Regions from separate parts of the Janthinobacterium sp. GL_088 genome, predicted to be linked through region 2. Evidence: predicted binding sites of a transcription regulator. Region 2 holds the regulator's gene; the other holds the start of a gene.
What was found. The regulator sigma-54, encoded in region 2, starts transcription at its own class of promoters, with help from an activator protein. The targets are predictions, from matches to a motif close to TGGCANGNAANCTGCTTT.
Positions count from the first base shown of each region.

Region 1: AC3IQ7_RS02455 (EDSAP-1 family PEP-CTERM protein) is a predicted target of sigma-54. The motif match lies at 5,565-5,582, and genes of this name have one in related genera.

Region 1 covers NZ_CM174453.1:556,832-564,616, forward strand. The annotation lists gene AC3IQ7_RS02430 (CpaE/TadZ family protein) at 1-2, shown strand, start outside; gene AC3IQ7_RS02435 (TadA family conjugal transfer-associated ATPase) at 52-1,398, shown strand; gene AC3IQ7_RS02440 (type II secretion system F family protein) at 1,407-2,384, shown strand; gene AC3IQ7_RS02445 (type II secretion system F family protein) at 2,398-3,336, shown strand; gene AC3IQ7_RS02450 (LytR C-terminal domain-containing protein) at 3,348-4,424, shown strand; gene AC3IQ7_RS02455 (EDSAP-1 family PEP-CTERM protein) at 4,492-5,478, opposite strand; gene AC3IQ7_RS02460 (hypothetical protein) at 5,689-6,063, opposite strand; gene AC3IQ7_RS02465 (hypothetical protein) at 6,223-6,534, shown strand; gene AC3IQ7_RS02470 (dodecin) at 6,551-6,757, opposite strand; one part of gene AC3IQ7_RS02475 (IS3 family transposase) at 6,921-7,784, opposite strand.
Region 2 covers NZ_CM174453.1:801,833-809,617, forward strand. The annotation lists gene AC3IQ7_RS03560 (KdsC family phosphatase) at 1-396, shown strand, start outside; gene lptC (LPS export ABC transporter periplasmic protein LptC) at 436-1,047, shown strand; gene lptA (lipopolysaccharide transport periplasmic protein LptA) at 1,073-1,654, shown strand; gene lptB (LPS export ABC transporter ATP-binding protein) at 1,654-2,409, shown strand; gene AC3IQ7_RS03580 (RNA polymerase factor sigma-54) at 2,414-3,892, shown strand; gene hpf (ribosome hibernation-promoting factor, HPF/YfiA family) at 3,962-4,324, shown strand; gene AC3IQ7_RS03590 (3-hydroxyisobutyryl-CoA hydrolase) at 4,460-5,545, shown strand; gene rapZ (RNase adapter RapZ) at 5,546-6,409, opposite strand; gene hprK (HPr(Ser) kinase/phosphatase) at 6,665-7,600, opposite strand; gene AC3IQ7_RS03605 (PTS sugar transporter subunit IIA) at 7,637-7,785, opposite strand, start outside.

The DNA.
Region 1 (7,785 bases), 250 kb from region 2:
AGGACAGGATAGATGTCAAGGCTCCCGCCGGGAGCCATCATGGGAGCCGAGATGACTTTACGCGAACGCCTGGCGGCGAATGAAACGGTGCGCCCCGCCACGCATGGACAGGGCGCGCTGGCGCTGCATGCCTACCAGGAACTGAAAAAAACCATGCACCAGACGATACTCGACCGTATCGACCTGGAACGCTTGAAACGCCTGACGGCGGAGCAGTTCAAGCACGAGCTGGCGCTGCTGGTGCAGCGCGTGATCGAGGAAGAGCGCATCGTGCTGAACCAGCACGAGCGGCATAGCCTGGTGCTCGACATCCAGCACGAGATGCTGGGCTTTGGCCCGCTGGAACCGCTGCTGGCCGATGCCAGCGTGTCCGATATCCTCGTCAATACCTGCGACAAGGTTTACGTGGAGCGAGGCGGGCGGCTGCAGCTGACGGACGTGACCTTCCACGACAATGCGCACCTGATGAAGATCATCGAAAAGATCGTCTCGCGCGTGGGACGGCGCGTCGACGAATCGAGCCCGATGGTCGACGCGCGCCTGCCCGATGGATCGCGCGTGAATGCCATCATTCCGCCGCTGGCCGTCGATGGCCCGATCCTGTCGATCCGGCGCTTTGCCGTGCAGCCTTTGACGATCGCCAATCTGCTCGATTACAAAAGCCTGACGCCGCCCATGGTGCAGGTGCTGCAGGCGCTTGGGCAGGCCAAGGTCAACATCCTGATCTCGGGCGGCACGGGCAGCGGCAAGACGACCCTGCTCAACGTGCTGTCCGGCTTCATCCCCGGCAGCGAGCGCATCGTCACCATCGAGGATGCGGCCGAACTGGCGCTGCGCCAGCCGCACGTGGTGCGCCTGGAAACGCGTCCGCCGAATATCGAGGGCAAGGGTGAAGTGAGCCAGCGCGCGCTGGTGCGCAATGCGCTGCGCATGCGGCCCGACCGCATCATCCTGGGCGAGGTGCGCGGCGCCGAGGCGCTCGACATGCTGCAGGCGATGAACACGGGCCATGAAGGGTCGCTGGCGACCATCCACTCGAACACGGCGCGCGACGCGCTGGCGCGGCTGGAAAACATGGTCGGCATGGCCAGCGTGAACCTGACGCCGCGCGCCACGCGCCAGCAGATCTGTTCGGCCGTGACGGTGGTGATGCAAGTGTCGCGCCTGACGGACGGCGCGCGCAAGCTGGTCAGCCTGCAGGAGGTGACGGGCATGGAGGGCGACATCATCGCCATGCATGAAATCTTCCGCTTCGAGCAGACGGGCGTCGATGCCGCCGGCAAGGTGCTGGGCCACTTTTGCGCCACGGGCGTGCGGCCGCGTTTCACGGAACGCTTGCGCATGTTTGGCGCGCCCGTGCCAGACAGCGTCTTCGACCCTGACCGCATCTACGAATAGGAGGCAGCATGGACCTGGTCTTCTACGGCTTTGCCGTGCTGCTGTTCGCCGCCTGCATCCTGATGGTGGAAGGTGCCTGGCTGTGGTGGTCTGGCACGCATGGCAGCGCGGCGCGGCGCATCAACCGGCGCTTGCGGCTGATGGCGACGCGCGGCGAGGCGGGCGGCGAGCGGGTCTCCATCCTCAAGCAACGCCGCTATGCGCGCACGCCCGGCCTCGAGCGCTGGCTGCGGCGCCTGCCGCAGGCGGCAAAGCTCGACCACCTGCTGCTGCAATCGGGTTTGTCCTGGTCGGTGGCGCAGTTCCTGGGCGGCGCGGGCGGCTTGCTGCTGGTGGCGCTGCTGTGGCTGGTCATCTGGCCCATGCCGCTGCCGGGTGCCTTGCTGCTGCTGGGCGTGGCCGGCGGCGGGCCGTGCATGGTCGTGCTGCGCGCGCGCGCGGCGCGGTTGAAAAAGATCGAGGCGCAATTGCCGGAAGCGGCCGATTTCCTGGCCCGCGCGCTGCGCGCCGGGCACTCGTTTTCGAATGTGCTGCAGATGGTCGGTGATGAACTCAATGAGCCGATCAGCGGCGAATTCAAGATGGCGCACGAAGAGATCAATTACGGCGTGCCGATGAACGAAGCGCTGCAAAACCTGGCCGCGCGCATTCCGCTGACGGACTTGCGCTACCTCGTCATCGCCGTGCTGGTGCAGCGCGAATCGGGCGGGAATCTGGCCGAGGTGCTGGTCAGCATCGCCCGCATCATCCGCGCCCGCTTGAAGCTGCTGGGGCAGGTGCGCGTGCTGTCGGCCGAGGGGCGCATGTCGGCCTGGGTGCTGGGGCTGATGCCGGTGGTGATGATCGGCGTCATGGCGCTGGTCAACCCGCAATACATCCGCCTGCTGTGGACCGATCCCAGCGGCATCAAATTGCTGTGGTACGCGGCCGGCATGGTGGCGCTGGGTATCGTGTGGATGCGCAACGTCATTCGTATCAGGATATAAAACAGGAGGTCGCATGAGCGGTGCACAACTGCTGTTTCTCGTGATCGTCTTTGCCGTGGTGGTGGCGCTGGCCCTGCTGGCATGGGTGATCTTCTTTCCCGGCACCTTGCGCCAGCGCCTGTTCGGTTCCATGGCGCCGGCCGCCAGCGAGGCGGTGGCCGACTCTGGCTGGGTGGAGCGCGTGGCGCGCGTGGCGCAGCCGTTCAGCAAGCTTTCTCTGCCGGAAGAGGGCTGGGAGCGCTCGCCGCTGCGCACGCGCTTCATGAACGCGGGCTGGAGCCAGGCCAGCGCGCCGGCCCTGTACTTTGCGGCGAAAACCGTGCTGGCCCTGCTGTTTCCCACCGTGCTGGGCCTGTACGCGGCCAGCGCCATGGCGGCGCAGCTGCGCAGCGTGCTGCTCTTGCTGCTGTGCGTCAGTGCCACCCTCGGTTACTACCTGCCGAACCTGGTGCTGGCCAGCACGGCCAAGCGGCGCCAGCGCGACATCTTTGAAAACATCCCCGATGCGCTCGACTTGCTGACCGTGTGCGTGGAAGCGGGCCTGAGCCTGGAGCGCGCGCTCGTCAAAGTGTCGGGCGAAATCCATATCAAGAGCGTGGTGCTGGCGCAGGAATTGCAACTGGTGCTGATGGAAATGCGCGCCGGCTTTTCCAAGGAAAAGGCGCTGCGCAACCTGGCCCTGCGCAGCGGCGTGGAAGACGTCGACACTCTGGTCGCCATGCTGATTCAATCGGAACGTTTCGGCACCAGCATGGGCGATTCGCTGCGCGTGCATTCGGAAAACCTGCGCGGCAAGCGCAGCCTGCTGGCCGAGGAGGCGGCAGCGAAGATCGCCCTGAAACTGCTGTTCCCGCTGATCTTTTGCGTCTTTCCCACCCTCATGCTGGTGCTCATGGGGCCGGCCGTGATCGAAGTCTATCGCGTGCTCGTGCCGGCCATGGCCAACCGCTGAAAGGAGCTATCATGCGCTTGACGATTTCCCGCCTGGCCGCCGCCTGCGCCTGCCTGGGCCTGGCCGCCTGCACCACGCAGCTGGCCCACGCGCCGCTGCCGCAGTGGCCTGACGCCGATGCCGCCTACGTGGCGGGGCGCCAGCATTTCGAGCGGGGCGACTTGCCTGCCGCGCAAGCGGCCTATGAACAGGCGTTGCGCGCCGCACCGCGCCATGTGAATGCGCGCAACGGCCTGGCCGTGCTGCATGCGCAGCGCGGTGAACACGATGCGGCGATCGCCCATTGGCTGGCCTTGACGCGGGAGGCCAGTCCGCCGCAGCCGCAGCAGGCGTATCTGTTCAGCAATCTCGGTCACGCCTATTCCCTGAGCGGGCGCGATGCGCAAGCGTTGACGGCGCTGGAACAGGCGTGTCTGCTCGACCCGCTCAATGCGCTGGCCTGGCAGCACCTGGCGCAAGTGCTGGAACGGCTGGGACAGCACGCGCGCGCCGTCGTCATGCGGCGCCAGGCGCAGAGCCTGCAGGAACATGACTTACGGCGCGGCCTGGCCGTCTTGCGCAGCGAGGCGCCGCCGCAGGCTGTGCCCGTGGCCGCGCCGCTGCCGGATGCGCCTGCCATGGCGCGCATCGACATCACGCAAACCGACGGAATGGCGCGCTTGCAGCGCGTGCCGGTGGCCGCGCGCGGCGTGCTTGCTGCCATGGCGGAGCGGTCCATGCCGGCCGCTGCCGTGACCCGTCCGCGCCTGGAAATTGTGAACGGCAATGGCGTGCCCGGCCTGGCCGCAGCGCTGGCGCGCAGCCTGGCCGGTGCTCCCGTGCAGGTGGTGCGCTTGGCCAATGAAACCAGTTTCCAGGTGGCGCGCACGCGCGTCGAGTACCGGCCCGCGCAGGAGCAGGCGGCGCGTCAGCTGGCCCGCCAGCTGGGGCTGCAGGTACAAACCCAGGTGCAGACCCAGGCCGCCGATTGCCCCGCCAGCGAGCTGCGCTTGGTGCTGGGGCGCGACCTGAGCGATCCGGCCATGCTGCACCGCTATTATCTGCAGCAACTGCAGCTGGCGCGCCAGGCGCTGGCGCGGCTCGGTTAACACGTTCTTGCCTGCATAAAAAACGCGGCGCCTTTGCGGGTGCCGCGTGTTGTTGGCATGCCGGTGTCTAGCTTGGCCGGCGGCGGCGCGTAAAAGCCAGGCCAGCCAGTCCCGTGCCCAGCAGGAACAGCGTGCCTGGTTCGGGCACGACCAGGGGATCGATGACGACGATATCGGTGCGCGTTGATTTCGAAAAGTTCAAGGTATAGCTGCCGGCCGGCAGGGCGAAATTCGAGGTCAGGGAAAACATCGCAAAGCCATTCGTGAAGGCGCGCCCGCTGGCCGGGTCATTCGTGCCGGCCGTCATGTTCAGGCTGAACGGGTCGAGGCTGCCGGCGCCATGGTTGCCGTTGATGTCGCTGCCATTGTTGGCATCGCCATCGGGCGCGAACTGGAAGATCACGCCGTCGGCATTCGCTTTCGACAGGCAACCGACGGGACTGGCGCTGTTGCACGAGATATTGAAGATATCCATGATCGATACGTTCGACTTGTCGCCCATGGTCGTGACGTTGGCCAGTAGGTCGCGCCGTCCCATGAAGCTGAAGGTGATGAAGCCGGCGCTCGACAGGGTCAGGTTGACGGAGCCGGTGAGCGTGTCGCCGGCTGTGGAGGACGCCGCCCCCACCGTGTTGCGTTGCGCTTCCGACACGGCGCTGACGGTGGAACCGGCGGCAGTGAGCATGTTGCCGAAGGAATGCGCATCGCCGCGCGCGAATTCCAGCGCGGCGGTGGGCGCATAGTGGTTTTGCGGCGAGGCGCCGCAGCCGGCGCCGGAGCACACTTGCAGCACGTCGGCGTTGGCGGCCGGGCCCGTATTGACGGCGCGCGGATTGACGGCCACGCCGCCCTGAAAGAAGGCGCTGTCGCTGGCATTGCGATTGGCGCCGGCCAACGACAAGGTGCCGGCACTCGTGGTGATGCGGAAATTGTTCAATTCATTGACGGCCAGGCCGTACGCGCCGGCATGCGCCTGGCCGCTGGCCAGCAGGCTCGCCGCCGCCAGTGCGCCCAGCCAGCCCAGGGTCTTGCTTCGTGTGTGATCGACGTTCATCGCAGCCTCTTATCGTGGTCAGTCTCGGAAAATCCGGGGGCAAGGAATCCAGTTCGACTTGCCTGGATTCATCTTGTAGACAGTGATAAGCAGCTTGCGTGCCACACAAAAAAAGCATATTGAATCAAACACTTGCGCAAAGCGGACTGAACTGGAGAGGGCAAAGTGTAAGAAAGGCCGACGCCGCCTGGCGGGTGGCGCCGGCCAGCCTCAGGTGCCCCGGTGATAGCCGAGGTGGCCGCCCGAATTGCGTGCGCAGCCGCAACCGATGCGCGCCACTTCCTCGCCTTCCGTCAATTTCCAGTTGGTAATCGTCGTGTGCTGCCAGTCGATGTCGCTTTTCTTGACAGGTTTTACCGTCAGGGTACGTTGCTCCACATCCGTGTATTCCATCAATTCTTCGTCATCGGCGATGTCGAAATGGCGGTGGATCAGGGAAATACCGAAGCGGTCGAGTGCGCCATAGCGTTGCAGCACGTCGCGCAGTTCGCGAAAGCAGGCGAGATCGCCGGGCAGCAGCGGATCGACGGCGGAAATATCGGCGACGGGTTGCCATTGCATGGCGTGAATGTTCAGGCTGTGCATGATGTCCTCCTGTGCCCCTTGTATCAAGCCCAGGCTGCCAAAGGGGCCTGGCACGCCTGGTGACATGCCCATCGTGGCCGCAATGCCGCTGCGGTGCTTGCGCCAGATCAAAGGTGCGGCACATCGCCTCTCGCTGATCATTGCCCGGTAAAATAGGCCATGGCAAAAAAAACCCCCACCTTCCCCGGCGCGCGCACGGGCCGCGGCCAGGTCCTGGCCGTGCTGCTGTCGAACCGCGACCAGTCCGGCGCCGAACCGCTGCAAGGCCGCGTCTCGTTGGCCGCTATCGTCAAGGCGCTGAAACGCAAATACCACTGGCCGATTGAAACGCACAGTTTCCCCGCGAATACGCAGGACGGCCGCGCCAGCTGGGCAACCGTCTACAGCTTGCCGGAAAAGGTCATTGAGACCGCGCTGGACAGCGGCGGCCGGGAGTGGCTGGAGAGCCGGATAGTAGCCGGGCGGCGCTGAGCGCGCCGCAGTACGGCTATTCGAGCCGGAAGCCGACCTTGAGCGTGACCTGGAAGTGCGCCACCTTGCCATCGACGATATGGCCCCGCGATTCCGTCACTTCATACCAATCCATGTGCTTGACCGTCAGCGCCGCCTTGGCAATGGCATCGCGTATCGCCTGATCGCTGCTTTCGGTCGATGTTCCCACCAGTTCGATCAGCTTGTAAGTATGTGCGGACATGATATTTTCCCAGGTAGGCAAGCCAGACATCGGGAGCCTGCTTTGCGCAAGCACATGCTCATCTTGCGCCTAAACGTGCTGATAGTCATTGCGCGGTGCAGCAATGCGCCACGGGAGTGGTTCGCGGAAGGGAGTGTCCAGTCCTAAAATAGGTTGACAGTATTTATTGCTGTAGAAACGCCCGATGCACCGCATCGGGCGTTTTGTATTGCAGGGCCGTATGCGGCCGTTCCTGGTTATAGATCCGCACCGATTGCGCCACCATTTTGCTCGCCTGTTTCAGGTCCGCAGGTCGATTCAGCAGGAACTCGCCTTTCAGAATGCCGTTGATACGTTCGGCCAGCGCATTCTGATAGCAGTCGTAGCCATCTGTCATGGAGCAAGTCAGTCCGTGACGACGATGAATTTCCTGATAGTAAGTAGAGCAATACTGGATGCCCCTGTCTGAATGATGGATCAGCGGCGTCTTGCGCTGTCGCGCTCGCAGTGCCATTTTCACGGCCTCGCTGACTTCCTCGGTTTGCAAGCTCGCGTGCACATGGTAGCCCACAATCTTGCGCGAGTATGCATCCGTCACCAAGCTCAGATAGACGAATTTTCCGGCGGTCGGGAGATACGTGATATCGGCTACCCACACCTGCTCCGGCTGCGTGGCAAACACTTGCCCCGGTCCCTCCTTGAGCAAGTTCGGATGGCGCCGGAAGCGGTGATGGCTGTTCGTGGTCTTGTGATAGGCCCGCTGCGGTTGTACCAGCAGCCGCTCCTGCCGCAAGATGTCAAAGAGCCCATCGCGTCCCACTTTGATCTTTTCTCGGGAAAAGGCTGCACCGAGCATGCTGTGCAGCTTGCGCGTGCCGATGCGCGGCTGGCGCAGACGTATCGGCTGCACCAGTTTGACGACAGTTTGTGCCCTGTCCAGGCACTGTTGCTCGCGCTGACGGCGCTGGTAATAGGCTTGGCGACTGATGCCGACACAGCGGCAGGCCCGCTCGACGCTTAATCCTTCGACTTGCTTGCGCGCGATGACC
Region 2 (7,785 bases):
GGCCTGGGCATCAAGCTGCTGCAGGAATCGGGCGTGCAGACGGCCATCATCAGCGCGCGCCGCTCGGCGATTACGGCGCGTCGCGCGCAAGACCTGGGCATTACCCATGTGCACCAGGGCGGCCACGACAAGCTGACGCCGTTTCGCGAACTGCTGGCGCTGACGGGCTTGACGGAAGAGCAATGCGGCTATATCGGCGACGACGTCATCGATGCGCCCATCCTGAAACGCGTCGGCTTTGCCGTCAGCGTGCCGGGCGGGCGCCCGGAAGTGCAGGGCCTGGCCCACCATGTGACGCAGGCCGGCGGCGGCCGCGGCGCGGTGCGCGAAATCTGCGAATTCCTGCTGCGCGCCCAGGATAACTATGCGCGCGTCATGGCGCCGTTCCTGGAGTGAGGCGCGCCTTGCCAGTGACATTTGAAAGAGTAAAGCCCTATGCGTAAGCCAGGAGGCGCCCATCGCTGGCGCATGATTTTTACCGTGCTGGGCGCGGTTGTTGTCGCGCTGGCCAGCTTTTGGCTGCTCGAGGTGATGAACAAGAATAGCCAGGACATCACGGCCAGCAAGCATCTGGATGAGCCTGACTATTTCATCACCAATTTCAGCCTGGTGCGCATGGACTTGACGGGTAAGCCCAGCTATATCGTGTCGGGCACCAAGCTCACGCATTATCCGCTGGACGATTCGTCCGATATCGACCAGCCTTTCGTGCGCAAGCTCACGCCAGGCATGCCGCCAATGAACATGAATGCGGAACTGGCGCATATCGACCAGGACAATACCCGGCTGCAACTGCACCGCAAGGTCGTGATCGACCGCGTGGCCAGTCCGAAGGCGCAGAACCTGACGGTCAAGACGGAAGCGCTGACGGTGTTCCCGGATGAGGAAAGAATGGAAACGGACGTGCCTGTCGATATCCTGACGGGCGCCTCGCGCATCAATGGCGTCGGCATGAAGGCGAATAACGCCACCGGCGTGGTGGAAGTGCAGAATGCGCTGCGCATGGTCCTCCCGCCGAAACCGCGCCCGGCCGCGGCGGCAAAATGACAGAATGAAACAAGGAAACCATACTATGAAGAACATCTTGCTGTTGACCGTATTGTCCCTGGCCATCATGGGCGGGGCGCATGCCGAGAAGGCCGATTCCGAGAAGGAAGCCGTCATCACGGCACGTAGCGGCCACGTCGATGACATCAAGCAGGTGCGCACCCTGACGGGCGACGTCGTGCTGGTCAAGGGTACCCTGACCATGAAGGCGGGCCGGGCCCTGATCACGGAAGACCCGCAAGGCTACCAGTTCATTACCTTCTGGGCCGACCCCGGCAAGCTCGCCACCTTCCGCCAGAAGCGCGATGGCGCGGGCGACCTGTGGGTGGAAGGCGAAGCGGAGCGCGTGGAATACGACAACAAGACGGAAGTGGTGAAACTGTTTTCCAGAGCCAAGCTGACGCGCCTGGAAGGCGCGAAAGTGACCGATGTGGCGAATGGCGCCTTCATCTCGTATGACAGCCGCAAGGAAGAATTCGCGATGGAAAATTCCAACAGCGGCACCAGCACCGCGGATGGCGGCAGCGTGCGCATGGTGATCCAGCCGAAGACCAAGGCGCCGGCAGCGGAGAAAGCGCCGGCCACGCCCGCGCCAGGAAAGAAATAATGGACAATACACGTTGCGGCAGCACCCTGATCGTTCGCGGTCTGCAAAAAACCTATGGCAAGCGGCAAGTCGTGCATGATGTTTCGCTGCAAGTCGAATGCGGCGAAGTGGTGGGTTTGCTGGGCCCGAACGGCGCCGGCAAGACCACATCGTTCTACATGATCGTCGGCCTGGTGCCGTCCGATGGCGGCAGCATCGATATCAGCGGCGTGGACATTTCCAGCCTGCCGATCCACCGCCGCGCGCAGATGGGCCTGTCCTACCTGCCGCAGGAAGCATCCGTCTTCCGCAAGCTGACGGTGGAAGACAATATCCGCGCCGTGCTGGAAATCCAGACCGTCGAAGGCCGTCCGCTGACGAAGGCCGAGATCGAGGAGCGGCTGGATAAATTGCTGGCTGACTTGCAGATTGAAAAGCTGCGCGAGAACCAGGCGCTGTCGCTGTCCGGTGGCGAACGCCGCCGCGTGGAAATTGCCCGTGCGCTGGCCACCGATCCCCGTTTCGTGCTGCTCGACGAGCCGTTCGCCGGCGTCGATCCGATCGCCGTGATCGAGATCCAGCGCATCGTGCGTTTCTTGAAGGAGCGCAATATCGGCGTGCTGATCACCGATCATAATGTGCGCGAGACGCTGGGTATTTGCGACCGTGCCTACATCATCAACCAGGGTTCGGTGCTGGCGTCGGGACGCCCCGACGACATCATCGCGAACGAGTCGGTACGCCGGGTCTATCTGGGCGAACACTTCCGCATGTAAGCCAATGAAACAATCATTGCAGCTGCGCACTTCGCAGCACCTGGCACTGACGCCGCAGTTGCAGCAATCGATACGCCTGTTGCAATTGTCTACCCTGGAATTGCACCAGGAATTAGAGCAATTGCTGACGGATAATCCCTTGCTTGAACGCCTCGACGATCCGCTCGACCGTTCGCTGCGCCTGCTGTCCGACGGGGCCTTGAGTTCCACGGCAGCGCCGGCCGAAGCGCCACCCCAGCCGCCAGGCCAGGACGCGCCCGCCGCGCCGGCCGAAGCGGAAACCTTTGATGGCGAGGCGGGCGACAGCCCGGCCGCCGCCGAGGGCGGCGACAGCGACTGGAGCGAGGCGAGCCGGGGCAAGGCGCCCGACGATGAAGATTCGCGTCCGCAACTGGAGGCCCATCACTGCACCCTGCGCGAGCACCTGATGGAGCAGATGCGCGTGACGGTGCTGGAATTGCGCGATCGCGCGCTGGTCGAGCTGATCATCGACGCGCTCGACGACAATGGCTACCTGGAAGAGTCGCTCGACGACATCCTGGCACGCCTGCCGGAAGAGCTGGAAATCGACACCGACGAGATGCGCACGGCTTTGTCGCTGCTGCAAAGTTTCGATCCGCCCGGCGTGGGCGCGCGCAATGCGTCCGAATGCCTGGCGCTGCAAATCAAGCGCTTGCCGCACATCGCCATGGTGACGCGGCGCATGGCCCTCGTCATCGTCGAAAAGCACCTGGCCTGGTTTGCCCAGCGCGATTTCAACAAGCTGAAAAAAGCCCTCGATTGCGACGATGAAGACTTGCGCGAGGCGCAGACGGTGATTCGCCAGTGCAATCCGCATCCGGGCGCCGTATTCGCCTCGGACGTCTCCGATTACGTGGTGCCCGACGTCGTCGTCAAGCGCGCGCGCAATGGCTGGCAAGTGACCCTGAACAACGACGTCATGCCGCGCCTGCGTGTCAACGCCATGTACGCCAACTTGCTCAAGCAGGGCAAGGGCGAGGGCGCCATGGGCGCACAGTTGCAGGAAGCCAAGTGGCTGATCAAGAATATGCGCCAGCGCTTCGACACGATCCTGCGCGTGGCACAGGCGATAGTAGAAAGACAAAAGAACTTTTTCTCGCATGGGGCCGTTGCCATGCGCCCCCTTGTGCTCCGTGAAATAGCTGATACACTGGGTTTACACGAGAGTACTATCTCGCGGGTAACAACTCAAAAGTACATGCTGACCCCGCACGGCATGTTCGAGTTGAAATATTTCTTTGGTAGCCACGTCGCCACCGAAGCGGGGGGCGAAGCGTCATCGACGGCGATACGGGCATTGATCGTGCAACTGACAGGAGCAGAAGACCCTAAAAATCCTTTATCCGACAGTAAGATTGCGGACATGCTGGGGGAACAAGGCATGGTGATTGCGCGACGTACTGTTGCCAAATACCGGGAAGCGTTGAAAATTCCGCCAGTGAGCCTGCGTAAGTGTTTGTAAGTTTTTTTCGGTTCCTCTGCGGGCCGGATAGGATGGACCGCACGAACCCGATCATCTTTAGGAGTGTGTATGAATCTCACCATCAGCGGACATCATCTCGAAGTGACACCAGCCATCCGTGAATACGTACAAACGAAGCTGGAGCGCGTGAAACGTCATTTCGATCAAGTCATCGATATCGCCGTGATTCTGACCGTGGATAACCTCAAAGAGAAAGAAAAACGTCAAAAGGCTGAAGTCAACCTGCGTTTGAGTGGCAAGACTGTCTATGTGGAAAGCTTGGCGCACGACCTGTACGCCGCGATCGATACCCTGATCGACAAGCTCGATAGGCAAGTGATGAAATACAAAACCAAAGTGCAAGGGCACGGTAAAGAGGCGATCAAGCATCTGCCAGACAACTCCGAGGAAGAAGCCGTCGTCGCCGTCTAAGGCCACCCGCTTCCAGCAGTTGTGATCAACTAAGGGCGCACATCTTGCGCCCTTTTTTGCGCCTGGACCTGTTGAACGCAATCTTCCCCGCGCAGGCGCTAGAATGTTTGCACTTTCACTTCTTTCCTGCCTGCCATGAGCGACTTCGTCCAGACCTCCATCCGCAACCGCACCGGGCACATCGTGCTCGACCGTCCGAAAGCCTTGAATTCCCTGTCGCTGGAGATGGTGCGCGCCCTGAGTGCGACCTTGCTGGCCTGGCGCGATGATCCGCACGTGGACGCCGTCGTGATCCGTTCCAGCAGCGAAAAAGCCCTGTGCGCCGGCGGCGACATCCGTTTCTTTTACGATGCGGGCCTGGCCACGCCGCAAGGCGGCAGCGCCCTGCTGGAAGATTTCTTTACGGAAGAATACGTGTTAAATCATGTGATTCATTTCTATCCGAAACCGTATATTGCCGTGATGGATGGCGTGGTGATGGGCGGCGGCATGGGCGTGGCGCAAGCCGGGCCCGGCAATCGCCTGCGCATCGTGACGGGCCGCACGCGCATGGCCATGCCGGAAGTCAATATCGGCCTGTTCCCTGACGTGGGCGGCAGTTATTTCCTGTCCCGCCTGGCCGGCCAGCTGGGCCTGTATCTGGGCTTGACGGGCCTGACGATCAACGCGGCCGATGCCCTGTACACGGGCCTGGCCGATGTCTACCTGCCCGAGGCGCAGATGGGGGCGCTGCTGGCCCTGTTCGACTCGACTCCGGGCGAGGCCTTGCCGGTAGCCATCAAGGCGCTGGCGGCACCGTTCCAGGCCGAGGCGGGGGTATCTCCGCTGGCCACGGCGCGTGCGGCGCTGGACCGTCATTTCAGTGCGGGTTCGGTGGCGACCATCATGGCCTCGCTGGCGCAGGACGACTGTGCGTTCGCCGCCAGGGCGCTGGCGGCCATGCGTTTGCGTTCGCCCTTGATGATGTCGGTCACCCTGGAATTGCTGCAGCGGGGCGTTCACCTGGGCGTGGCCGATTGCCTGCGCCTGGAGCGCACGGTGGTGCGCCATAATTTCGAGCATGGCGAAGTGCTCGAAGGCGTGCGCGCGCTGGTGGTCGACAAGGACAATGCGCCCCGTTGGAATCCTGCCAGCCTGGACGACGTCGACACGGCCATGGTGGCGCGCTTCTTTGTCCCCGTCTGGCCGGCGCAAGCGCATCCGCTGCGCCACCTCGACTAATCAAGCGCGCTCGCGATGGCGCAGCACGACTCTTTCGTTCGGGCCGAAATACTGCGCCAGCCGTTCCGCCATGTACACGGAGCGGTGCTGGCCGCCCGTGCAACCCAGGGCCACCGTCAGGTAGCTGCGGTTGTCGGACTTGAATGACGGCAACCATTTCTCGATGAAGGTGCGGATATCGGCCAGCAGTTCCAGCGCGCTCGGCTGCGCATCGAGGAAGGCGATCACGGGCGCGTCGCGTCCGTCGAGGGGACGCAGGGCCAGGTCGTAATAGGGATTTGGCAAGGCCCGCACGTCGAAGACGAAATCGGCGTCCAGCGGCACGCCCAGCTTGAAGGCGAACGATTCGAAGAACAGGGTCAGCGGCGCGCGCTCGGAGGCGACGATATCCTTGATCCAGGCGCGCAATTTATTGGCGCTCAGTTCCGACGTGTCGATCACATGGCCCAGCTGTTCGATGGCCGACAGGCGCTCGCGTTCTTCCGAAATGCACTCGATCAGGGTGCGGCGGCTGGCCGGATTCTGGTTCGGACGCAATTCATGCGACAGCGGATGGCTGCGCCGCGTTTCCGAGAAGCGCGCCACCAGCGAATGCGTGGTGGCCGTCAGGAACATGACCTTGACGTCATGCCCCTGGTCGCGCAGCAGGGCCACATTGTGCGGCAGGCTGGTCAGCGACTCGGCGCTGCGCGCATCGACGGCGACGGCCAGTTGCGGTGTACCTTCGTCGAGCAGGGTTTGCACCAGGCTGGGCAGCAAGGCCGGTGGCAGGTTGTCGACACAATAGTAGCCGGTATCTTCCAGCACATTGAGCGCGACGGATTTACCGGAGCCGGATATTCCGGTGATAAGGACGATATGCATACGCCGATCATACAATAAAGATCGGCGCTCTGCTCCGAAGGCAATTATCTTTACAAATTATTGCAATTATTGTTCGAGCATTGCTTGTATTTAATTGTTGCCATTGACGTCAATGTGGGGGTCAGACCCGTCGGGTCGGACCCCGGTAATTAATCGCCGCTCATTGCCAAACGTTGGTGCAGCAGGGAATTCACGCAGCACAGCTGCGTGCCTGCGTAACGGTTCGCCCTTGCAAGGGCGAACTCCTTAGCAACATTAATCGCCACTCATGGCGAGTCGTTGCCGCTCCATGAACTCCTGCAAGGTATCGATGCCGCGCAGCTGCAGAATCGTATTGCGCACGGCCGCTTCCAGCAGCACGGCGATGTTGCGGCCGGCGGCGACGGGGATGACGACCTTGCGCACGGGCAAGCCCAGCACGTCTTCCGTGGGGAACAGGAAGGGCAGGCGCTCGACTTCTTCTTCCAGCGCGTTGCGGCGCACGAGGTGCACGATCAGTTTCAGGCGCATCTTGCGGCGCACGGCCGTTTCGCCAAAGATGGCCTTGATGTCGAGTAAACCCAGTCCCCGCACTTCCAGCAGGTTTTGCAGCAGTGGCGGGCAGCGTCCTTCGATCATGTTCGGGGCGATGCGCGAGAACTCGACGGCGTCATCGGCCACCAGGCCGTGGCTGCGCGAGATCAGCTCCAGCCCCAGCTCGCTTTTGCCCAGGCCGGAATCGCCCGTGATCAGCACGCCCACGCCCAGCACGTCCATGAACACGCCATGCATGATGATGCGTTGCGCCAGTTTTTTCGACAGGTAGACGCGCAGGAAGTCGATCACTTGCGCGGCCGGCAGCGGCGTGGAGAACAGGGGAATGTTTTGCTCGTCGCAAATGGCGAGAATGTCGGGCGGCGTTTCCAGCCCCTGCGCGATGATCAGCGCGGGCGGACCGCCGGCGATCAGCTCGCCAATCACGTGGGTGCGCGTGTTGACCTTCAGGCGCTGGTAGTAATTGATTTCCTGGTGGCCAAAGACCTGGATGCGGCCCGGATGAATCAGGTTCAAGTGACCCACCTGGTCGGCGGCCGACGAGACGTCGCCCGAGATCAGGCGCTCGCCGCCGGGGAAGCCGGCGAACCAGCCCAGTTGCAGACTTTCACGATTATCGTCGTACAGGCGTTGTATCGTCAGCGGCGTTTGCAACATGGCAGTCTTCTTCAGGAGTGGAGGAATACCTGAAGTTTAACCCGCCGCTTGCAGGCTGGGTTGCCAATTGACGATGCGCGAATGCACGGATTTCGGTTCCGGATCCGTGGCCAGCGCCGTGCGGAAGGCATCGTCGGAAAACATTTCCGCGATTTCCGACAGGATTTCCAGATGTTGCTGGGTGA